4 regions of the Lysinibacillus sp. FSL M8-0216 genome follow, and region 1 is predicted to be linked to each of the others. Evidence: riboswitches for the same ligand, from Rfam matches in the RefSeq annotation. Region 1 holds a riboswitch; each other region holds the start of a gene.
What was found. Region 1 has a riboswitch for cobalamin ahead of MKX57_RS06425 (glutaredoxin). Riboswitches for the same ligand answer to the same signal wherever they lie in the genome.
Positions count from the first base shown of each region.

Region 2: another riboswitch for cobalamin. It lies ahead of MKX57_RS02505 (ABC transporter substrate-binding protein); the one in region 1 lies ahead of MKX57_RS06425 (glutaredoxin).
Region 3: another riboswitch for cobalamin. It lies ahead of mmgD (citrate synthase); the one in region 1 lies ahead of MKX57_RS06425 (glutaredoxin).
Region 4: another riboswitch for cobalamin. It lies ahead of MKX57_RS11110 (ABC transporter substrate-binding protein); the one in region 1 lies ahead of MKX57_RS06425 (glutaredoxin).

Region 1 is NZ_CP152007.1:1,364,379-1,370,761, reverse strand. Features, by position in the region: gene nrdE (class 1b ribonucleoside-diphosphate reductase subunit alpha) at 1-1,037, opposite strand, end outside; gene nrdI (class Ib ribonucleoside-diphosphate reductase assembly flavoprotein NrdI) at 1,034-1,393, opposite strand; gene MKX57_RS06425 (glutaredoxin) at 1,390-1,614, opposite strand; cobalamin riboswitch at 1,731-1,909, opposite strand; gene MKX57_RS06420 (NAD(P)/FAD-dependent oxidoreductase) at 2,535-3,440, opposite strand; gene MKX57_RS06415 (chitobiase/beta-hexosaminidase C-terminal domain-containing protein) at 3,944-6,383, opposite strand, start outside.
Region 2 is NZ_CP152007.1:520,107-526,489, forward strand. Features, by position in the region: gene MKX57_RS02495 (long-chain-fatty-acid--CoA ligase) at 1-749, shown strand, start outside; gene MKX57_RS02500 (acyl-CoA dehydrogenase family protein) at 751-2,418, shown strand; cobalamin riboswitch at 2,478-2,661, shown strand; gene MKX57_RS02505 (ABC transporter substrate-binding protein) at 2,805-3,776, shown strand; gene MKX57_RS02510 (iron ABC transporter permease) at 3,773-4,774, shown strand; gene MKX57_RS02515 (adenosylcobinamide amidohydrolase) at 4,771-6,231, shown strand; gene MKX57_RS02520 (cob(I)yrinic acid a,c-diamide adenosyltransferase) at 6,244-6,383, shown strand, end outside.
Region 3 is NZ_CP152007.1:2,531,313-2,537,695, forward strand. Features, by position in the region: gene MKX57_RS12365 (acyl-CoA dehydrogenase family protein) at 1-694, opposite strand, end outside; gene prpB (methylisocitrate lyase) at 740-1,654, opposite strand; gene MKX57_RS12375 (bifunctional 2-methylcitrate dehydratase/aconitate hydratase) at 1,697-3,130, opposite strand; gene mmgD (citrate synthase) at 3,229-4,350, opposite strand; cobalamin riboswitch at 4,540-4,735, opposite strand; gene MKX57_RS12385 (NUDIX hydrolase) at 4,967-5,452, shown strand; gene MKX57_RS12390 (dipeptide/oligopeptide/nickel ABC transporter ATP-binding protein) at 5,500-6,315, opposite strand; gene MKX57_RS12395 (ABC transporter ATP-binding protein) at 6,318-6,383, opposite strand, start outside.
Region 4 is NZ_CP152007.1:2,260,716-2,267,098, forward strand. Features, by position in the region: gene MKX57_RS11100 (hypothetical protein) at 1-310, shown strand, start outside; gene MKX57_RS11105 (translation factor GTPase family protein) at 416-2,356, opposite strand; cobalamin riboswitch at 2,533-2,720, shown strand; gene MKX57_RS11110 (ABC transporter substrate-binding protein) at 2,884-3,879, shown strand; gene MKX57_RS11115 (precorrin-3B methylase) at 3,932-4,609, shown strand; gene MKX57_RS11120 (S9 family peptidase) at 4,681-6,383, shown strand, end outside.

The DNA of each region.
Region 1 (6,383 bases):
GCTTTTTTCACCTCAGTATAGAGTCTACGCGCATTCAAACGTTTAATTTTACGGATTTTAGGATTATCAAGTAGTTCATAGTACATTTCTGAAATTGAAATTTCCGACATTCGTTTACCATATACTTTAAAAATATCATATGGACTAAATAACACTATATCTTTATCACGTTTCATCAGATCGAAGAAAATACTTGGAATAATAATTCCTGTTGATAGTGTTGCGAGGCGAATTTTATCATCAGCATTTGGTTTTTTTGATGAAATGAAATTCTCTATATCTGCATGGAAGATATTTAGGTAAACAACTCCTGAGCCATTTCGTTGACCGAGCTGATTAGAATAACTAAATGAATTTTCTAATAGTTTTGCAACTGGGATAACTCCACTTGCACGGTTTAATATTTCTTTAATTGGATCACCTAAAGGTCGTAAATCCGTTAAGTTGACCCCGACCCCTCCGCCTAGGCGTGATAGCTCTAAACAATAACCAATATTTTCAGCAATGCTATTCATAGAATCATCCATTGATAATTTAAAGCAACTGACTAATTCACCACGGGCTTTTTTCCCACTATTTAATGCAGTAGGTGTTGCAGGCTGATAGGCTTCCATCATCGCTTCAACAGAACTCTTTGCTAGTACAGTGTTTCCTTGTGCTAAGTACAGGGCAATAATGACAATACGGTCCTCATATTTTTCTAAGATTTCTTCACCATCACGACTTTTCATAGCATAGCTGTCATAAAATTTGCTTGCACTCATAAATGATGGGAAGCGGAAATTATAATCATATGCTTTTTTGTACAGCATCTTTATAAAATCCATCTCGTACATGTCGATAAAATCTTTCTCGTAGTAACCCTCATCCACTAAATAGCGGATTTTTTCCTCTATATCTATAAAATAACGTAAACGTACGTTGACATATTCTAAAAAGTAGCGGCGAGTAGCCTCACGGTCCTTTTCTAGCTCTAGTAGTCCCGTTGTACTATAACGATTCAGTACGTCATTATTAAGCTTTAAATAAGTTTTCATCCCATTACCCTCGTTTCATAAAACATTTGTATTGCTTCATAATCTGTTTGATTGCCACGCAAATCTAACTTCCTCACTAAGGGTACATGATAGGTAGTAGCAATTTTTTCCCCAGCAGCGCCAAAGACATGATGTCCGAAGTTACTATTGCCACTAGCAACTACTCCTTTACAAAAATCTCTATTTTTCTCTAAAAAACGTTGCACTTTTGCTGGAATGTCACCTAAGCCATCTGTATATGTAATTAAAAGATAAGGCTTATTCAAGCTTAATTCCTCAGAGAGTTCAATAGATTCTGCCCTTAATTTAGATACTACATTACGGACATTTCCTGTACGACTAGCGTAAACGATCATAGTGTAATCATCTCAATACGAGAAACAATTTCCTGAACCTCACCTATAAATGTTTCATCTACCTCTAAAACAGGCACACTTAAAAAACCTGCATCTATAATTGTTTGTTTAGCTTGTTCATCGTGATCAATATTAACAATTTCAGCTTCAAGTCCTGCTCGTTGTAATTCGGATTTTACCCAAAGGCATTTTGGACAGATTGTTTTCGTATAAAGTTTCATAGTAATCCCTCTTTTCATAAAATAAAAAAACTACCTCTTCTAGAGAGATAGCTTAAATGGAAACGTTAACATACTAAAAATACTGACGTTCCCATCTCTTAATCCCCGAAGAAATGATAAATTTGTTTTATATAGGCAGGTCTCCTGGCTTTGCTTCAATCTCTGATTTCCTTCCCATGCGAATGCACAGTGGTTACAATCATCGTCAGCTTCACAGTTGCGGGGACAGCGTCGGAATAGTACCGAACTTCCCTATTAAACTACATGTAGTAGTACCTACACAAAACGAACACAATATATTGTTTTTCGATAGTTTTAAGTGTACCATCCTTTATATAAAAAGTAAATCGAGAAATAAAAGTTCATCAATTTGAGACTATTCATATTTTCTGACATCACCTTGTAAGAACGAACTAAATTATAATCAACTAAAAATATAACCACGAATGCGATAGCATTATTTTATTAAAAAATAGGAACAAAAATAATAGTCGCTTATTTACCTAAAAACGTAGCCACCCTAGTAATTTTATACATAAAAAAGGCATCTTCCTTTACAGTAAAGATGCAATTATGTCTAAAACTATGAGTATGATGTAAATCTCGCATCCTACTCTATCCATCCTATCTTCGTAGATTTTTTATTGTACTAGTCTAAAGTAGGACTCCTCTCTTACGATGATGACACATTTTAGTAGTCGTCATAACATTACGAAGACTACTAAAATGTGCTCAACATACAGGTGAGAGGCAACCAACGGTTCTACACTTTTCAACTAATTTACAATGAATATGTACCTTTTCTAGTTATTCTATATTTATTTATAGTATAACATATCCAAGTTCATTCTCCGCCAGCTTGACTAGTCATATTCAAAATAGCTGATGAATTTTATATGACTCATCAGCTAACCATAAATTTAAAATCTTTCTATTGTTATATCCATGTTTATGCTTGAAGCAGCCTTAAAGCCTTCCGCAGCTGCAATCATTAAAGAAGAGGGACCACCCTTTTCCGTTTCACCAGCAATATATATTCCAGCCGCAGTTGTTCGTCCAGCACCATCAGTCATAATTGTTCCGTTTTCATCAACTTGACAATTTAGCTGTTTAGCAAATTTATTGGGACGATAAAAACTTGGCACAACAAAACCCCCCGCTCTTAAAATATTGTCACCTGTTTCTAATTCAACACTAGATAAGTTACCATCATCCCCATGTAAATCTTTAATAGTATTTGTATACGCCTTAATTTTCTTTTGTTCAAAATCATTTTGAATCTTCTTGGAAAGTTGATGACCATTCGTAAAAACAATTAAATCCTGTGACCAATTAAAAACCAATTTCGTCATATGACTAATATGCTCCTCGTTTTCTGCAATGATAGCCAATGGCTTGTCTCGCAGCTCCCAACCATCGCAATATGGACAGCTAAACAAACTTTTACCATAATATTGTCTGATTTGCGGGAGTGGAAATTCCTCTTGTATTCCAGTAGCTAACAGTATTTTTTCAGTTACATAAGTTTTATTTTCCGAAGTATTGACTAGAAATAAACCAGTTATATCATCTTTAATTATTTCTATGACGGTTTGATCCATCATTGTTATAGAAGTATAAGATTCTATATCTTTACTTGCGAGATTCTTAAATTCTTGTGGCTTTATCCCATCTCTTGTTAAAAAACCATGTGACTCCTGAGTTACACGATTTCGATTTGTTCCATTATCAACTAGTGCAACCTTTCTGCGCGCTCTTCCTAATGTTAAGGCAGCACTTAACCCAGCAGGGCCTCCACCTATAATCATACAATCGTATTGATTCATCATTATTTCCCTCCATATCACAATATATTACAGACCTTTAATATCTGTAATTAAGACAAAAGACATCGCTAATTATATGTATGATATCTTTTTCATTCCATTTGTTAAGCCAATTATATATGAGTCATTGATCTCAATAAAAAAGGATAAAGTTTAGTTGGTTGGGTCTAATCACTCTATTAAGGACTTAACATATCTATAATATCTATTTAGTTTTTTCTCGTCAAATTTTTCGTTTTCATGCCTAAAATACCGACTAAGCACCGTTAGTTGAAGTACATCTATTCACTTTATAAAGGTAATTCTTTTTATCTATTTTATGAAAATGAACCCACTCTCCATTTTTCATAGATATTGATAAGATGAGAAAAGTAAAAGCCACTCCAAATGGGTTTGGAATGGCATACTGACCTTCATGAATATAATCCATGCAGTTTAAATTAACAAGACACTAAATGATTGACAGATTGACATATGCCTAACATTCTTACTGCAAGTAGTTATTATTTAAATTCAATTTCCTCAGCAGAAGCCCCTTTTGTATACGTTATAGTTGCTCCAGCAGGTAAATTACGAATTTCTTTTACATTTTTTCCTTCGATAATAATTTCACCAATTTCCGTACCTTTAAAATCAATAATCGCATTTCCTTTTTTAGGACTGATTGTTACAGTTTTGTCTGCAAATCCTTCACCATGGAATTCGGCATATTGACTAAATACTGCAATTCCATTTTTAATATTAGTATTTTTTCCTAACGTTAATGAAATGCTTGGACGATTCATTATTAATTTACCAGTCTTATAGTTATTAAAGCTATATACATTTTCAGGTACTATTGGTGTTGGTATTTCTTCTTTTCCTGCTTTCAAATCAATTTGAACTAATACAGGGTCATGATCCGATGCTCTCCCCTGCGCTTCTGTAAAGTTCGCATTAATATGAATCAAGTCTATAGCCGTAACGTTAGCAAGATTATTCGAAACTAAAATATGATCCAACACTTGATTGTTCCCTTGGAAGAAGTACGTAAAACGATCAATCTCTGGGGCTTTATCCACCATATTCGTTAAAACATCACCTTTTAATGTTTCAAGTGCTGGTGTGAATTCAAAGTCATTCATGTCCCCTGCTACAATGATATTTATATCCGGATTGATGGCAAGACCTTCATCGATAAAATCATTGATGGCTTGAGCAAGCTGAAGACGTTTTGTTACTGATTCTAACACTGGCGGCTGAGTTGGTCCCCAAAGTGAACCATCGCCTCCTTTAGAATTTAAGTGCGCTCCTATAATGACTACATGCTCTTCCTGGAATTTGAATTCCGCCGCAATTGGTTTACGTGTATCTGCAAATTTAGTTGGATCAACAAAGCCTGGATTTAAAGCAAGGCTTCCATCTGCTGTCCACCCATTCGCTTGGTCACCCGCTCCCTTTGTACCAGTCACTAAAGAAACACGTGTCGGATTATATAAGTAGCCTACACGAATATTACCACCAGGCGCACCGCCTACTGTATTATTAATAGGCATTACGTCAATCCAATCATAAGCAGGGCCACCCGCAGCTTTAATTGCATTAATTAATCGCATATAGCTTTCAGATGCATCAGCATTTCCTGAATCAATTTGTCCATCATTATCTTGTACTTCGACTAATGTAATAATATCTGGTGACTTCATATTTTTCACAAATGTCGCTGCAATTCTGTCTACTTTTTCATTAGATGTATTGGCAGGATTATTCGAAAAGTTTTCGATATTATAGGAAGCGACATTTAACTTGTCCGCCACTGGTTCAAGATGCGTCACTTCTTGCTGAAGATTTGCCTTTGTCACATCAGGGAAGACTTTATTCGTGTTCAGTCGATAGCCATCTGTAAAGTTTTCTACAAATCCGATAAGTGGATCATTAAAACGATCACCCGAATTATAATTTTTTCCTGCTACCCCTTCAAGCATAATTTTTTCTGGATTATAATCGTCGGCTGCAATATTTAAACCGCCATTCACATTAAATGTATTATTTGTTGTGCTCGGTACAACAATTGGTGAATCATTATTATAAATTGGTCCAATCACTCTCGCATCAGGGAATGATACTCGCATATATTCAATAGATTCCCAAAAATCAATACCATCTTCTTGTGGATCAAAAATAGCAAAGCCATCATTATCAATAATTTTATTTGGTGGGGATAGGTCCTCTCCTATAACAAGTACTTTTGGAACTTCTGCTGCACCTGTTTTTGTGATATTCGTTGCTGAAATTTGCGTATCTCTTAATCGAGAGTTTCCACCCACTTCAGTTACATTCCCTGATACTTTAATAACATCCCCTACTGCTACATTATGTCCCGACTTACTTACCTTGATCGCTGTTGATTTTACGCCATCGAATGTCGAATCGCCCTCTTGCATAATGAAGCTACTTGAATTAATAACGAATGTTACAATTCCTTCTACATCACTTACTGTTAAATCGACATATGGTGATATATGACTTGGCCCTTGAATATCGCTAATTGTGGCATTTTCAGTATCAATAATCTCATAAACAAATGTAGCAATCGCACTATTCGTTAAACCTTCTTTTACTGCAATCGCTTTAATCGTCAACGGTTTATTAACAAGAATTTCCCCTGTATATTTTGTACTAGCTGTAGTTGGTGCTGAGCCGTCCACTGTATAATAAATCGTTGCATCTTCTGTCATGGTAGAAAGTGTAACGTTTGTACCCGCTGTTACCCCACCAACGTGAGAAGCTTTAATATCCTGAACCTTTGTTACATCTTCAATAATGCGAATCGGGAGTAGTTGATGATTTGTATATTGACCAACAATACCGGTAATTTCCCCATACGTTTTTCCACTTACTAAACCTGAGTCACGTGTTTTATCGTAAATAGCAAATGTGCCTACATCATCAGTTCCGGTAAAA
Region 2 (6,383 bases), 840 kb from region 1:
CTTATTTATTAACAGCACAGATGCCGAGATTGCAATCAGCTGATTTGTCCTCCATGAAATGGTGGGTATATGGAGGTGCACCTTTATCTGAAAACGAAGTTCGTTTCATTCAACAGTCATTCCGCACAACTAATTTAACATGCGTATATGGATTAACAGAGGCGGGGCCAAGTGGATCATTGCTATTTGGCAAGGAGCATGAAGGAAAGGCTGGGAGTATTGGACAGCGAGCACCTTTAGGTACAGAGATACGTATTGTTAACGACAGTGGCGAAGATGTACCAGCAGGAGAAGTAGGGGAAATCGTTTTATTTGGTGAGGGTAATATGCTTGGCTACTACAGAGATGAAGCGGCAACCAATGCGGCCTTTATAGACAGTTGGTTAAAAACAGGTGATCTAGCTCGTAAGGATGAAGACGGCTTTATTTGGATTGTTGATCGAAAAAAAGATGTGATTATTTCGGGAGGAGTCAATATTTATCCGAAAGAAATTGAAGATTGCCTTTTAAGCTTTGAGGGGATATTTGAAGCGGCAGTGGTTGGTGTTCCACATCCACAATGGGGAGAGACAGTGAAGGCTGTTTATTCCGCTAAACAGGATATTGATGAAGAGGCTCTAAAAGATTATTTAGAGGGGCAGCTTGCTAAGTATAAAATGCCGCGAATTTTCGAAAAAGTGGAAGCGCTACCAAGGAATGCGTCAGGCAAAATTTTAAAACAATCTTTGAAAGGACAAGAGGTGAGATAGCATGAAAGTTTTACAACAGGAAATAGCAGGCACAAGCAATTTCTTTACAGATGATGATACGCTTCAAAAAGTGTTGGAAATGATGCTCGATAAAGAATTTTCATCTTATGCGCATCGGGAATTGACGGACTTTGGTGAGCTATGTGCGGGTGCAATAGATGTGAGGGCGAAACATACTGATCGACAAGGAGAGCCTCGCCTTCAAAGGTATAATGCCTATGGCGAAGAGGTTTCAGAGGTATGGGTCAATGACGGCTACAAAAAAACAATTGAGGAGACATATAATACGGGGATTGTTGGCTATGTGCATAAAGATATTCCCCAACTAGGTCACAAAGGGAATTATGTCTATAGTTTTGCGCAAGGTTATTTACTGTCACATGCGGAGCCCGGTTTTTATTGCCCTGTGACGTTAACGATGGCTACTGCCTATTTATTAGACCATTATGCAGAGGAAGGAGTTAAGCAGCGCTTCTTACCGCATGTTTGTGCAACAGGCGATATGGAGCTATATGAGGGAGCGACATTTTTAACAGAGCGACAAGGAGGCTCAGATGTTGGTGCGAATGTAGTAGAAGCAAAACTTGTGGGGAATGAATACCGCCTCTATGGTGAAAAGTATTTCGCCTCCAATGCAGGGATGTGTGGGGTTGCAATGGTATTGGCACGAATAGAGGGTGCACAAGCAGGCTCTAAAGGATTAACTCTATTTGCAGTTCCATGGCGTAATGAAGATGGATCGGCTAACCAACTTCGTATTCGACGACTAAAAGATAAATTAGGTGTGAAAGCCGTTCCATCTGGTGAGGTTGAGTTTGATGGAGCACTCGCTTATGTAGTTGGTGATCAAAATAAAGGGATTTATTATATGCTGGAGGCGCTTAATTTATCAAGAATTTGTAATGCTGTGGCATCCATTGGTATTATGCGCCGTGGCTTCTTAGAGGCGAAGCATTATGTGTCAAATCGATATACCTTTGGTAAACCTTTAACACAGTATCCTATGATCCAGGATACATTGGGTAAATATGCCGCTAAGCTGCATGTAGAAGTAGCCACGATTTTTGATCTTATTCAATTATACGATAAAGTGACAGGTGGTCAGGGAACAGAGCAAGACATCATCATGAACCGTTTATATATTGCCATTATGAAAAAGGAAACGGCAGAGCAGGCGGTCCATTATGCAAGTGAAGCAATTGAGCTACATGGCGGGAATGGCTATATTGAGGACTTTGTAACACCACGCTTACTGAGAGATGCGCAAGTGCTGACGGTATGGGAGGGTACGGCTAATATACTAGCTTTGGAGCTTATTCGCTTAGTGGATAAATACAGGGCACATGAATTGTTTGTTCAAGTGATGAGCAAGCGATTAGAAGTATTAACAGACCATTCATTAGTGAAAATCGTTCAAGAGCAATTGACTAAACTATCGGCAACCTTACAAATTTTTAGTACTCTCGATGAAGCGACAAAAACGTTTGAAGCAAAGGATGTTGCCAAAAAAATGGCTCAATTATATGAAAGTGTCATAGCCGTTGAGTGGGCACAAAAGTTTGGTGGGAAATATGATAAACTAGCGGATGTTTATTTAGAGCAAACTTGGTCATTACGAACGATCGGTGCTCCGATGAAAACCGTACAGTATTTTGCTGAAATCGTCTAATAACCTTTGGAGTCGCCTTGATATAGAGGCGACTTTTTTTAATTTCATGTATAATAAAATCAACTGAATATTATAAAGGTTCTTTACTTAAGTAAAGTGAAAAGGGAAATCGGTGTAATTCCGATGCGGTCCCGCCACTGTAAGTGTGAGTTTTTTCAAATGATGCCACTGAAGATTTCGGGAAGGCTTGAAAAAACGTACTGAGCACAAGCCAGGAGACCTGCCTTTATAGCATAGACATGACAGCCTACGAGGATAGGATGGTGGATTTTGTATCAGTTTTTTGGTGCGATTTTGACCCCTCATCATTCGAAGATGAGGGGTCTTATTTTGATGGAGGAATACTTCTAACACATGAACGCACAAATCAACGAAGGAGGATTCACATGAAGAAATTTTGGAAAATAGGGGTATCGGCATTTTTAACGATAGGGTTGCTAGCAGCTTGTGGACAAGAGGCGCAAAAAGACAATTCCACACCTACAGAAGAGCAAACACAACAAGAAACATCTAAGGCGGAAGAAGCAACATTCCCTATGACTATAACGGATGCTATTGGGAAGGATATTACACTAGAGGCTCCTCCTAAGAAAATAGTGTCACTTATTCCAAGTAATACAGAAATATTGTTTGGCCTAGGTTTAAAGGATGAAATCGTAGGGGTTACAGACAACGACGATTATCCACCAGAGGTAGTTGAAAAGGATAAGGTTGGTGGCATGGAGTACAATATTGAACAAATTATTGCCTTAAAGCCAGATATCGTTTTTGCACATGAATCTAGCATGTCTCTTTCGGAATCAGCCATAGCACAGCTAGAATCTGCGGGCGTGAAAGTATTTGTTGTAAAAAATGCCCAAGATTTTAATGAAACCTATACAACGATTGAACAGCTTGGGCGTGCTACAGGGAAATTACCAGAAGCTGAAAAAATCATTGCTGACATGAAGGCGAAAGTGGAAGAGGTTCAGGGGAAAGTGAACGACGTTGAACCTAAGAACGTTTTTGTAGAAGCCTCTGATGAACCTAATATTTATACAGCTGGTCAAGGCACATTTATGAACGCAATGCTGGAGATGATCCATGCAAAAAATGTAGCAGCAGACGGTGATAATTGGTATGAAATTGGTGCAGAAAAAATTATCACAAAAAATCCAGATGTCATCGTGGTGACATATAGTTATGTACCTGATATTTTAACAAAAATACCAAAGCGTGCTGGTTTCGATACAATTAATGCAGTAAAAAATAATGCTATTGTGCAAGTAGATGAAAGCACAACAAGCCGTCAGGGACCACGTTTAGCGGATGGCCTTGAGGAATTAGCAAAAGCTATCTACCCTGAGGTATTTAAGTGAAAAAAATAGCAACAGCCTATGTATTAACATGTACGCTTCTTATCATTAGCATCTGGTGTGGCGTAGCTATAGGCTCTGTTCATATTCCGATAGAAGTGCTGTGGAATCAGTCAGTTGATGAAACAGCTGCCAATATCTTTTGGAAAATTCGGTTGCCCCGTGTGCTTTTAGCGGGGCTAGTAGGAGCTTCTCTCGCCATTGCGGGAGCGGCTTTCCAAGGCTTGCTCAAAAATCCATTAGCAGATCCATATACATTAGGTATTTCATCTGGTGCTTCTGTCGGCGCAGTCATGACAATTTTTTTTAATATTTCTATACCTGTTGTAGGCTTGTATGCCTTACCTACCTTTAGCATGATAGGCGCAATTATTACAATGGTGATTGTGATGAGCTTTGCTAGAGTAGTAGACCGTTCTTTAAAGATGGAAACACTGATTTTAACAGGAGTTATCTTTAGTTCATTTTTAGGATCGTTAATCTCGTTAATGATTGCTTTATCGGGAGAGGAGCTACGCCAAGTAATCGGCTGGCTACTCGGTTCTGTTTCTATGCGTGGTTGGCCATATGTTCAAATGATTATTCCATTTGTCATTGTTGGTTCCCTTATGCTGTGGACTCAGAGACGTGAGCTTAATGTTCTGTTATATGGGGAAGAAAGAGCGAAGCATTTAGGTGTCAATGTAAAGAAAAGTAAGTATTTGATTTTAGTAGGTGGCTCCATGCTAACTGGAGCAGCAGTTGCTGTTTCAGGCACAATTGGCTTTGTAGGGTTAGTTGTACCACATATGACAAGAATGATTTGGGGCTCTGATCACCGTCATTTACTCCCATTATCATTTTTTAATGGGGCAACATTACTTATTATTTGTGATTTAGTTGCAAGAACCATCATCTTGCCAAGGGAACTGCCCATTGGTGTCATTACGGCATTTATTGGAGCGCCTGTTTTTTCCTATATTTTTTATAAGCAACGAAGAGGCAAGGGGGTACGGGCGTGATTGTTGTTGAACATCTATCAGGTGGTTATGAAGACGTACCGATCGTCAAGGATATAAGCTTTACAGTTGAAAAAGGAAAGATTCTTGGCATTTTAGGGCCAAATGGTAGTGGGAAATCAACATTATTAAAGGTAATGAGTGGTATTCTACCAGCAGTTGAGGGCACGATTTCTATTGATGGACAAAGCATTCTTTCCTACAATGCCCGTGCTTTAGCAAAAAAAATGGCTGTTTTACCACAGCTCCATGCGAATGCTTTTTCAAACAGTGTTAGAGAGGCTATTTCGCTTGGACGTTATCCACATCAATCAGGTTTTTTTTCAAGTTGGTCTGAGCAAGATGAGCAAGCGGTTCAACATGCAATGCTACAAACAGGCATAAAACGTTATGAGCATACACCGATGGAATTTTTATCGGGTGGCGAACAGCAAAGAGTTTTTGTTGCACAGGCCCTTGCTCAAACTGCGGAAATTTTACTGCTAGATGAGCCGACAAATCATTTAGACATTGCCCATCAGCGGCAAATTTTAGATATGGTGCGGAAGGAAGCTGTAGAGTGTGGTTTAACGGTAGTGATGGTATTACATGATATGAATTTAGCCTCTCTCTATTGTGATGAATTATTGCTCATGGAAAGTGGACAAATGAGAGCTTTTGGGGCACCACATGAAGTATTAATTGCTTCTCAGATAGAAGAAATTTATCAAGCACGAGTAGCTACTTATGCTCATCCAGAAATACCTAAACCACAAATTACGATGATGCCTGCAGCAAGCGACTATCAACAGCGCGCTGTAATAAAAAAAGAACATTTTATAATAACGGAACAGTTTATTCAGCTCCAGTCAGAGATTCCTATAAAAACTGTATCCTCTGCTGTCCATAACCCTGGAATTGGGTGGCATAATTGCTTGTTAAACCGCTCTGTTCCTAGTGATTATGTGATTAGTGATGTAAAGAGAGAGGTTAATGAATTTTTGCAAAGAGGCCATTTTTCGCCTACGAATACAGTTGTCATGCTGACAGCAGTGCCAACAGCTCTTGTGGCGATCAATGAGTTACCTGCACCATTTGGCAGTGTGATAGTAGCTGTTACTGCTGGTGTAGGGAATGCAGTAGATGTATCTCGTGTGCACGAAAGGCAGGATGAACCATATATTGGTACTATTAATACATGGGTAATTATCAACGGCTGTTTATCGGAGGAAGCATTTTTTCAGGCCATGATGACAGCTACAGAAGCGAAAACGAAGGCTATGCAATCAGAAAATATTCGTGATGAGCGTAGTGGAACAATTGCTACAGGTACTGCTACAGATAGCCTTTTAATTGCAGCAACTCAAAAAGGGACAGAAATGTTATATGGTGGTCCCATTACGGAAGTTGGTAAAATGATTGCAAAGGGTGTTTTTGAAACTACGGTTCAGGCTATCAGAAATTACAAAAATCAATTTTAGGAGATGAGCGAAATGAAGCTGTACACAAAAACAGGGGATACGGGTAAAACAAGTCTTATAGGAGGACGCGTTGATAAAGATAGTTTACGTGTTGAAACGTATGGGGCTATTGATGAATTAAATTCTTTTATTGGTAAAGCTGTAAGTGAATT
Region 3 (6,383 bases), 1.2 Mb from region 1:
CATGATCGATTGGCACTATAACGTCTTCTAAAATGAGCGTTGCCGTTGAAGAGCCTTTAATGCCCATTTTCTCCTCTTCCTGACCTACGGATACCCCTTTAAAGGAGCGTTCGACAATTAACGCAGTCATGCCATTATGCGTCTGGGCAAAAACAACGAAGACGTCTGCTAGCTGAGCATTCGTAATCCATTGCTTTTCTCCGTTTACTATCCATGCTGTACCATCTTCTGTTAATCTAGCATTCGTTTTGGGGCGCAGTGCATCAGAACCTGCATCGGACTCTGTAAGTGCATAGGCACCAACCCATTCTCCAGATGCAAGCTTTGGTAAGTACCTCAGCTTTTGCTCCTCATTGCCAAAATAGACATAGGGTAATGTGCCCACCCCAGCATGGATATTGTAGGAAACGCTGAAAGAGCCCCCAAAACCCATTTTCTCTGCTACAAGACCGGAAATTGTTTTATGGAGCTCGAGTCCTCCATAAGCCTCGGGAATTTCAATGGCCAGTAAGCCAAGATCACCTGCTTTTTGAAATAGTTGACGAGTGATCTCATACTGTTGCTGTTCAATAGATGAAATATTCGGTGAGACATCCTGTTTAATGAAGAGCTCAGCAGTTTTTGCAATGAGCTCCTCTTCATCATGAAAATCCTCTGGTGTAAAGATCGTCATTTTGTCTTCTAGTTGATCCATATGAGTCCTCCTTGAAAGAAAGTGGAGAGAAACCATTCAGCTCCCCTACTTTATTTCCTCCTTAGGTAAAATGGTTTTCGCTAATTCACGATCTAAATCCTCGAATTGATAGTAGGAAATCGTTTCATATAATTCGCTTCTTGTTTGCATATCCTCAACTGCTTCTTGTTGTGTTCCAGTATTTTTTATTAATTCAAATACACGCTCGTATGCTTTCGCTGCAACTCTCATAGACGTAACAGGATAAATGACCATCGAGTAGCCCATTTTTTCAAATTCCTTAGCGGTATAATAAGGAGTTTGACCAAATTCAGTCATATTGGCTAATAAGGGTGCATTTAACTCATTGGCAAATTGTTTAAACTCCTTGTCAGTTTGTAATGCCTCTGGAAAAATAGCATCTGCCCCAGCAGCAACATATGCTTTGGCTCTTAGAATAGCCTGCTCTAAGCCTTCAACAGACCTTGCATCCGTGCGAGCAATAATTACTAATGTAGGGGCTATTTGTTTAATCGTTTTTATTTTTTGTATCATTTCCTCTATTGAAATAAGAGTTTTGCCATTTAAATGTCCACATTTTTTAGGAAGATTTTGGTCCTCTAGCTGTACGGCAGCGACCCCTGCCTCTACCATTTCACGAGCAGTACGGGCAACATTTAATACACCACCAAAGCCCGTATCAATATCCACTAGCATAGGTAAATTAGTAGCCCGAATAATATCACTAGCACGCTGAGCTATTTCATTTGAATAAATCATCCCTAAATCTGGTAGGCCTCTACTCGCTGTATACGCGGCACCCGAAAGATACAGTGCATCAAAGCCAACTTTTTTAGCCATTAAACCTGCCATTGCATCATGTGCTCCGGGTATTTGCAAAATAGCTGAACGAGCAATAAGAGCTTTAAATTGTTCAGCTAATTGTTTTTGTGTCTTCGCTTCTTGAACAATCCACGCCATTTTTAAAAACCTCCTCTTTATTGCGTTCGGAATCCTTCTAAATTAAATAAATAGATTAATAAATTCATGGACAGCAATTTGTTCAAGCAGCTCTTTATTTGCACAAACCTCATTTATTGTATTGAGTTGTTTTTGAGAATAAAGCGTACTAATGTTTTGCTGGAATTTATCAATGATCTGAGGAAATGCTTCCTCACGGCGGAAACGATGTCCTAAAGGATATTCACACTCAATTAGCTCGGATGATGTACCATCTTTGTAATAAACTTGAACAGCATTTGCAATGGATCGTTTATCAGGGTCTAAATAGTCGATTGTATATTGGCTTTTTTCCACGACAACCATTTTATTTCGCAAGTCATCAATACGTGGGTCTACAGCCACCTCATCTTCGTAGTGATCTGCTGTAATGTCACCATAAATAAGACCAATAGCTGTAATATATTGAAGGCAGTGATCACGATCAGCAGGATTGTGAAGAGGCCCTTCTTTATCGATAATTCGTATGGCTGATTCATGCGTCGTAATGTTAATGCGGTCAATTTCAGCTAGGCGATTCTTTACTTCAGGATGTAAATGAACAGCACATTCTGCAGCCGTTTGAGCATGAAATTCTGCAGGGTAAGACACTTTAAAGAGGACATTTTCCATAACATAAGATGCAAGTGGTCTCGCAAGCTTTAATTCTTGCTTATTAAAGAGCACATCTTGGAATCCCCAGCCTGGTGCAGATAATGCAGTTGCATAGCCCATTTCCCCTTTCACAGCCATCATTGCTAGTTGTACCGCCCTGCTTGTAGCGTCACCAGCAGCCCATGATTTTCTAGATCCCGTATTAGGGGCATGTCGATAGGTTCTTAAACTTGAATTATCAATCCAAGCATTTGATAAAGCATTGACAATTTCTTGATGAGTACCACCTAAAGCCTTTGTTACTACAGCTGTTGTTGCTATTTTGACAAATAAGACGTGATCTAAGCCAACACGATTTAAGCTATTTTCGAGTGCAAGTATTCCTTGTATTTCATGAGCTTGTATCATCATTTCTAAAACGTCTTTTATTTGGAGAGGCCCTTGCCCTTCTGCAACACCTACACGACTCAAATAATCGGCTACAGCTAAAATGCCACCTAGATTATCAGAAGGATGCCCCCATTCTGCCGCCAACCATGTATCGTTATAATCCAACCAACGGATCATACAACCGATATTAAAGGCACCTTTAACTGGATCAAGGACATAGGATGTTCCTGGAATACGAGTACCATTTGGAACGACTGTACCTGGTACTACAGGACCCAGAAGTTTTGTACATTCAGGATATTGTAAAGCTAAAATGCCACAACCTAACGTATCCAATAAAACATATCGAGCCGTTTCGTAAGCTTCTTCGCTCGTAATCTTTGTGTTTAATACGTAATCCGCAATATCAACAAGAAGCTGGTCTGTCATCGTTTTTTCATTCGTTTTAATCATCTATATCTTCCTTTCAAGGTATGAATTTGATATACTAGTATGCTGATGGGCATTGGTCAGAATGTCCATCAGCTCTATGGCGAGTTGTTAAAACTTGATTATACCGACAATTCTTCAAGGTTATGACGCTCGCCTATATAATGAACACGAGGTCTAAATAATCGATTATTGTCATGTTGTTCGATCACATGTGCACATAAACCAATCGTTCGAGAGCCAAAGAAAATAGGCGTATATAATTCAATTGGTAAGCCCAGCATGTAGTACACTGGCGCAGCATAATAATCTAAATTTGGATACAAGCCTTTTTCCTCCACCATCACTTTTTCACCAGCTTCACACATGTGATATAAGCGGTCATCCCCTTGCTCCAAGCATAATTTATACAAAGCTTCTTTCATGATCTGCGCTCTTGGGTCCATTTTTTTCATATAGACACGATGGCCAAAGCCCATTATTTTCTCTTTATTTTTGAGCTTGTTTTTCAGCATCGCTTCAAAGCCTTCCACTGTCTTAGCTTCAAGCAGCATATACATGACTGCCTCGTTCGCCCCACCATGCAAATTTCCTTTCAATGATGCGACAGCACCAGTTAGAGCACCATACAGATCGGATTGTGTGGAGGCAATAACACGAGCAGCAAAGGTCGAATTCGGCATTTCATGTTCACTATATAAAACAAGTGATTGGTCAAAAATTTCCTCTTCTAATGGTGTTGGTTTTCTTCCAGTAATCATGTAATAAAAATTAGCACTATATGAAAGCTCACTATCCGGTTCTACTACCTCTTGACCATTTAATACACGGTAGCTATTCGCAACGATATTGGGCATTCCGCCTAAAAGTCGATATGCTCGTGTTACATTCTTTTCAGTCGAACGATCATTGATGTGCTGATCATACCCTGCTAACGCTGAAATTCCAGTTCTAAGGCCGTCCATAGCATGTGTCCCATTTGGTAATAAGTTGAAAATTTGAAAAAGCTCTTGTGGAACGTGATAGTTTTCTTTCAATTTATCTTGTAAGTCAGCTTGTTGCTCAGTAGTTGGTAGGTTTCCGTGCAATAATAAATGGACAATATCTAAATAGGAATATCGCTGAGATAGTTCAATCAAATCATAGCCCCGTATAACAATTTGGCTTCCTACTACGTCTAAGAAAGACAGTTTTGTTTCCGCAGCAATAACTCCATCAAGACCTGGTGAATACGTTAACTCCATGAATTACAACCCCTTTGTTTAATCATTCTTGTAAGCGTTACCATTCAAACTCGAAAGAACAACAAAAAAACAACTTCTACCCCTTTAGAAGTTGTTAATCTACAAAAGTATGACAGAACAAAAAACAGTGAACTTACATCCATTCACAATCACCATACAGTAGCTAACACCTCCCTATCCTCGTAGGTCAATTGATGCTTATTTAGCGGCAGGTCTCCTGACTTATCATCAACATTCCTATAACACCTTCCCGTTTTGATGAACAAAACAGTGGCCACGTTATGGAACTCCTACATACAGTTGCGGGACAGTGTTGGACTCACACCAACTTCCCTTTTAATCAAATGGAATCAAACCCATTTGAACCACCAAAATTTAGCATATTCAATTTGTCTTTTTACCTTAACATAGAGGTTTCCAAACAATCAATATAGGTAAAATTCAGAAAAGACTGATTATAAAAAGCTATTTTTCATTTTTGACGAACTATTCTGCATATTTAAGCATTATTTCGCTCAAAAAAAGATTGTTAATCAATCCCAATGAAGCTATATTTATGAAGTCTACTTTAAAAAAGCGAATTATTTTGCATAACGATGAAACGTGGAGTGACGGGATGGGCTATATAACAGAATTAAGAAAGCTTATCGGTAATAGACCGATTATAAGCGTCGGTTCGACAGTTCTTGTTGTTAATGATGATAAGAAGATACTCTTTCAACATCGTTCAGATTCGTTGGATTGGGGATTACCTGGCGGCTCAATGGAAATAAACGAAACATTAGAGCAGGTTGCTGCTCGTGAACTTTATGAGGAAACTGGACTCGTGGCTACAGAGTTTGATTTTATCGGTGTTTTTTCAGGACCTGATTATTACTACTGTTATCCGAATGGCGATGAAATCCATACAGTCATTCACCTGTATAGGGCTAAACATGTAAGGGGTGTATTGGAAATGAAAGATGGTGAGAGCTTAAGCCTCACTTATTTCAGTAAGGAAGAACTTCCGAATAATATGGAACAGAGGATGGTCGCTCTCTTAAACAACCTAGAGGGTAAAATATGGGGGTTCGAAAGCTCCTTTACGAAGCTTTCCAAATAACAATGTAAGAATTTTAATAAGGACTTTCTTCGCAAAGACATTCCAGTTCATTCTAAAGTATTCTTGTGAATTCTTTCGCGAGGGTGAGTGGGTAAAATCGCGTTGTATAGCTCAAGTGATGCGGAATGCTTAAATGGTTCACCTTTCATACTTTCCTCTACTAGCTGACCATTTTGCATGACAAGGATGCGATCTGAAATAAAGCGTGTAGCCTGTAGGTCATGAGAAATGAAAATGTATGCAAGTTGCAAATCCTTTTGTAGTGTCTGTAGTAATTGAATGATATGTTTTTGCAAAATCATATCTAAACTACTAATGGCTTCATCTAAAACAATTAATTTTGGGTGTAAGGCAAGCGCTCTTGCAATGTTAACACGCTGTTGTTGTCCTCCGCTAAGCTGGGAGGGATACTTTTCGGTAATAGATTTGTCTAACTCTACATGATCAAGTAATTCCTTTACCTTATAATGTCTCTCAGCTGAGCTATAATGCTCGAAATTTAGGTACGGTTCCTCTAAAATTTGAAAAATGGTCTGCTTTGGATTTAATGAATGATAGCTATTTTGAAAGACTGCTTGTAAATCTCTCCGTATCATTTTTTTTTGTTGGCTAGTGGCATCATAAAGATTAACCCCTTGAAATAGAATCTCACCGGCTGTTGGCCTTTCCATTCCTAATATAATTCGGCCCAATGTGCTTTTTCCTGAGCCACTTTGTCCAACAATCCCTAAGCATTCCCCCTCCTGAAGTGAAAATGATACTTTCTGTAATACAGGAGCATCCTGTCTTCGCTTGAATATGAACGGTCTATGTGCATAGTTCTTCTCAATATTTCTCACTTCTAGTAGCTTCAATTTTTTCACCTCTAAAACATAATTCGGGATTGTAATAGTTTTTTTGTATAAGGATGCTGAGGTGCATCAAAAAAATC
Region 4 (6,383 bases), 900 kb from region 1:
CATACGTTTTTATGAAACGTATATGAACGATTTAGAGCAAATTCCTCATCAGGATAAACTAATTGCATTTGCACAGCAGGAATACACGCAGTTTCTTCAAGCCGTTAAGGAATTAAATGATTATCACTTTAATTGGCATCCACGTGGGAACGGCCACGAGCTATTATTAACATTAATTGATCAACTACAAATATTAAAAAGTCAGCCTGGAAAAGTAGTTATCGACTTCACGAATACGCAAGGTTATGTGGTGGTTGAACCTGCCTATCCGGTGCACAAGCCTTCAAAGAAAGCTGTTGGTGCCATATAAAAGCAAGCCCTCCATGAAGCGGAGGGCTTGCTTTATTTTTTGTAGGGATATTCTACCTTCATCTGAAGTACTAGTTCAACAGATTTGCCATGCTAGTACATGAACTTAGCTCTGACAATGCATGGCTGCTTGCGCCTCTTGCCAAGGGACAGAATAGCCTTTACCTTTTGAACAAAAAATGCTAGAAGAACTGTATTCAGGGTCGGCATTTTTATCATAGCCTATTTGAGATATTACTTCTTCTGCATGATGACACAAATCATAGCCATCAAATTGGAGGGTAAGCGCACCTTTCCCATTTGTATAGGCGGCAAAAATCGTGCTATAGCTCATGAAGGTCGCTACTGGTGCACGTCCTGTTAATACAACTTCTGTTTCAGTGAGTACAGGGTCGTCGAAGGTGCCAGCAGCCTGTTGAATGTCGGTCATCATACGGCCAATAAAGTCATTGGAAGCCTTCATTTTAAAGCGATAATACGGCTCAAGCAGGACGTTCTGTGCTTGTTCCAGTCCTTGGCGCAGTGCTCGGAAAGTGGCTTCTCGGAAATCACCGCCAGACGTATGTTCATTATGTCCACGTCCCGTTAAAAGCGTAAAATGAATATCTGCTACTGCGTAGCCTGTGAGTAAGCCATGATGATCACGTTCAAACAAATGCTTCTCTACGAGGCGCTGGTTGCCCACTGATAAATCATCCGCATGGCAGGCATTGCTAAAGGTAATGCCAGTCCCACGTTCATTTGGCTGCATTAATAAATGAATTTCTGCATAATGCTTAAGTGGTTCAAAATGTCCGTAGCCTGTAACGGTTGTCGCAATTGTTTCCAAATATAATATTTGCGGCTCTCCAAAAGAGATGTTTAATGTAAAGCGCTTCAATAATACTTCTATCAGTACCTCTAACTGAATGACACCCATTATATGCACATGGATTTCCTGAAACTTTTCCTGCCATACGACACGCAATGATGGCTCCTCGGCCTCTAGTAGACGGAAAATCTTTAATACTTCTTTAATATGTTGCTCACCCTCATATTGAACTTTTGCCTGTAATGTAGGGACAAGCTCATAGGGCTGTGATAGCGTGTTACTGCCAATGCGATCGCCAATGTGTGCCTGGCTGAGCCCTTTAACAGCGAAGATTTCACCAGCCTCAACATGCTGAACAGTTTCAAAACGGCTGCCGTTATAAAGACGAATTTCTGTTACTTTCTCTGTAAGGTCTCCAAACGTAAATTCATCTCGAACATGTAATTTGCCTGTTAAAGCCTTGATGAATGTTAAACGCTGATGGCCATCATGTCGTATTTTAAAGACCTCTCCTTGAAACGGTGCTTCCGGCTCGAAGTGAGTACCCGTTATGAGTGGAAGTTGAGCAATCAATTCTTGAATGCCTTCATCTTTTAATGCCGAACCAGTAAAGCAGGGGAAGGCGGATTCATTTTTAATCATCGATTGTAGGTGCTTCATACACAGGCCATGCTCCAATGCTTCATTCAAAAAGGCATCCAGGAGCTTTTCATCACGCTCCGCCAGCCATTCCATGATTGTGCTGGAAACATAATTCTCCTGAAGTGGTTCATCGACGAATAATACATGTTCCGAGAAATCTTTATGGAGCTGGGTCATCACAGCCCTTACATCTGCTCCGTCACGATCTATTTTATTAATAAAAAAGAATGTAGGGACATGATAGTTTCGTAAAAGCTGCCATACCGTTTCAGTATGACCTTGAATACCCTCTACCGCACTTATAATAATGATGGCATAATCCATGACACGGATGGCACGCTCCATCTCTGGGGAGAAATCGACATGTCCTGGTGTATCAATCAACGTATATGTATCGTCGCCAATAGTCATGCGTCCTTGCTCGGCAAATATCGTAATGCCCCGTTTGCGCTCAAGCTCATGATTATCTAAATAGGCATCCTGATGATCGACACGTCCCCGCGCTTGAATACTATTTGTATGAAAAAGCACTTGCTCAGAAAAGGTTGTTTTTCCTGCATCAACATGAGCAAGAACCCCAATCGTCTTGTACATAATAAATCCTCGTTTCTATAAGTAGCTATCTTCTCATTGTATCAGAATACTAGCACAATTATTTCTTGTAAAATGATTCGTCTTTTTGTCGAAATAGTGCTAATATAATGATGATTATATTTTTTGCATTCTATTACTGATTGCGAATTAACGCATGAACTGCTAGTCTATCAATAGCATAATTAGAACATATTGGTGCAAATGGCATTTGTCATTTGCTTAAAAGGGAAATCGGTGCAATTCCGATGCTGTCCCGCAACTGTAAATGGGGAGTCTATACAGCATGCCACTGTAGTTTAACTATGGGAAGGCGTATAGATGATGAACCTAAGCCAGGATACCTGCCAGTATATGTATGTTAACTAAGAACCACGAGGATGGGGATAGTGATAAAGGTACTAATACCGTTTTTTCACTATGCAACTCTCTTGGCGACAAGAGGGTTTTTTTATGCCCTTCCAATTATCCTAGTAGCAAAGAAGTCTCTGATTTCTTTCTATATTTATGACAACAAAGGAGAAAAGGACATGAAAAAATGGAGAAGTATATGGCTAGTCATGGTCATCGCCTTAATCGCTGTATTAGGAGCGTGTGGCGCAAAGGACAAGCCTGAATCAGCAAAGCAAACTGAAAAAGTTGAACCGTCTGAGGCGACAACAACTGAGGTCATCATTGAAAATAATGAAACTACCCAAACCTATAAGGAAGCACCAAAAAAGGCCATTAGCTTAAATCAGCATGTAACAGAAATTATGCTTGCATTAGGCTTAGAGGATTCCATGGTAGGGACAGCTTATTTAGATGATAAAATCTACGAGCCGCTTCAAGCAGCCTACGATAAAGTTCCAGTTCTTTCAGATCAATACCCAACAAAGGAGCAAGTCATTGATGCCGAGGCAGATTTCTTGTATGCAGGCTGGAAAAGTGGCTTTGGTGAGAAAGGTGTTGGAACACCAGAGGAGCTTGAGGAATTAGGAATTCATACGTATTTACATACGGCTTCCAATATGACAAAGCCAACATTAGAGGATATTTTCACGGATATTCGTCATATCGCGGAAATATTCCGAGTGGAAGATCGCGGTGAAGCATTAATTGAACAAATGACAAAAGATGTCGAAGAAGTTCAAGCAAAATTACCAAAAGACAGTGAAAATTTACGTGTGCTAGTCTTTGACAGTGGTGATAAAGACGTATTCACGGCTGGTCAAAACTTTATGAATGAGCTAGTAGCAATCGCTGGCGGTCAAAATATCTTTGGAGATGTGGAGTCAGGATGGACAACGGTATCGAAGGAAGATGCAGTAGATCGCAATCCAGAGGTGGTGGTTGTCATTGATTATGGTGAAACAACTGCTGAACAAAAGATAAAATTCTTAAAAAATGATCCAGCGTTGAAGGAAATGGAAGCAGTCATAAATGATCGCTTTGTCATTCTTCCACTTTCAGCGGCATCTGAAGGGGTACGTGCTGCAGCGGCCATTCAAATTTTAGCCAAGGGCTTCTACCCAGCCAACTTTTAAAAACATTCGAGCTAGCGCTTTGCTAGCTCCTTTTTCTTAAGGAGCGATAACAATGAATGCATTTCGTCAAAACATACCAGATAAAACGTTCGAAACTCTAAATCAGCAAGGTGGTTATACACGATTAGCGGTAAGCCCTGGCATTATTAATAAGCATTATACGCCAGCCCAATTTCAAAAAATAGCTGAAATAGTAGGGGAGAAGGGGGCCATTAAATATTCGGCCTCCTATAGCATATTATTATCGATCCCCTCTAGTGAACTGACAGAAGCGACCCATGCCTTACAGGAGGCTGGACTGTTTGTTGCTTCCTCAGGACCTCATATTGCCATGAAGGCATGTGATTTTTGTGATGGAGAAAAAATGGAGGCAGTTCCTCAAACAGAACAACTCTATCAGGCATTGGACGGTATAACTGTGCCTGCAAGAGTACGAGTCAATGTGAATGGCTGTGCATCGGCTTGCTATAATCCTACATATGATGATATTGGTTTAGTCTATCAGCATGAGAGCTTTGATGTTTATGTAGGAGCCATCCCTATGGGGGCGAAGGCACAGGCGGGTACTCTCTTCGCGAAAAGGGTAGGGATTGATCATATTGAGGATTTTTTGCTACAAATCATTCGTCTCTATCAAAACCAAGCTCGTTCCAATGAACCTTTTTATAAATTTTATCGCAGAACAAAAATGAATGCTGATTGGGAACTAGTAAAAAAATCAATAGAGTAGCAGGAAAAATACTTAGGGTGTCGAAATATTGTAGTAGAGCATAGAAAATGACAATACAAAGGAGCAAGAACATGACAACTAAACAAGGGATTCAACCAGAAGATCTTTATCACTTGAAATCAGTGGCAGATCCACAGCTCTCACCTGATGGGACTGAGGTAGTTTATGTAGAGACACGTATTGATGAGAAGAAAAAAGACTATGTATCTAACTTGTTTTATTTAAATTTAAAAGACAAACGTCCTCAGCAATGGACATATGGTAACGATCGGACAAGCTCTCCTGTCTGGTCGCCAGATGGCAGTCAAATTGCTTTTTCTTCGACAAGATCAGGCAAGCCGCAAATTTTTGTACTGTCGAAAACAGGGGGAGAGGCGAAGCAAGTGACGTATTGCAAAAACGGTGCGTCAACGCCTGTCTGGTCTCCTTGTGGAGAGAAAATTGCCTTTTCAGTTTTGCTAGGTAAAGATGAAACTATCTTAGACAAAGCTGAAGATGACAAGAAAGAAGAAAAAGAACTCAAGCCACTCGAAATCGATAAGATGAAACATAAGTCGGATGCGGGTGGATTTATGGATATGGACCAGCATACTCACATTGCCATTGTCGATTTAAAATCTGGTGACTTAAAGCAAGTGACAGAAGGGAACGAGGATTTCCATCTGAGTACATGGTCGCCAAATGGCAGTTATCTTACGTACTTAGCAGATCAAGCAGAGGACTTAGATTTTTCGTTTAATGCGGATATTTATTTATTCGATTTAGAAACAAAACAGAGTCGCAAGGTAACAGAGGGGATTGGCTCCTATTACCAAACGTCCTGGTCGCCTAATAGCCGCTTCCTTTCCTTTGTTGGAGGAAAACGTGAGTTTGAAAATGCCACACAAGCGAAGCTATGGATTTATGATATGGAACAAAATCTGCTAAACTGTGCAACAAGTGAATTTGATGCCCCTGTGGGTGACTATGTCATCGGTGATTTCCTGCAAGGGGTAGCAGCACCAAGTGTACAATGGATGAATGATAATCATAGTTTCTATTTCCAAGTAACGGATCACGGCAATGCGGCAATTTACTTTGGGAATGTAGATGGTGAAATTTATCCAGCTATTCACGATGATCAATACGTTTATGGTTTTTCATTAGATGCTCAAAATGATCAAGCCGTTGTCGCCATAAGTACGACAACGAATCCGGGCGATTTATATTACGTCAACTTAAAAACGGGTGAAAAAGAACGATTGACGACAGTCAATGAAGACGTTTTAAAGACGAAAGAGTTAGCTGTGCCAGAGAGCATTGAGTTTGAAGGAGCTGAGGGCTGGAAGGTCAATGGCTGGATCATGAAGCCAGTGGGCTATGAAAAAGGGAAGAAATATCCTCTTATTCTTGAAATCCATGGTGGTCCACATGCGATGTACGGCAACACCTATTTTAATGAATTCCAAATCCTAGCTGCTCAAGGCTTTGCGGTGCTGTATACAAATCCGCGCGGAAGTCATGGCTACGGACAAACGTTTGTGGATGCAGTACGTGGTGATTATGGTGGCAATGACTATCAAGACCTAATGGCCGCTGTAGACTATGCTTTAGAGCAATATGAGTTCATTGATCCAACTCGACTAGGTGTAACAGGTGGGAGCTATGGTGGCTTTATGACCAACTGGATTGTTGGGCATACCAACCGCTTTAAGGCAGCAGTTACACAACGCTCTATTTCAAACTGGATTAGCTTTGCAGGAGTGAGTGATATTGGCTATTACTTTACAGACTG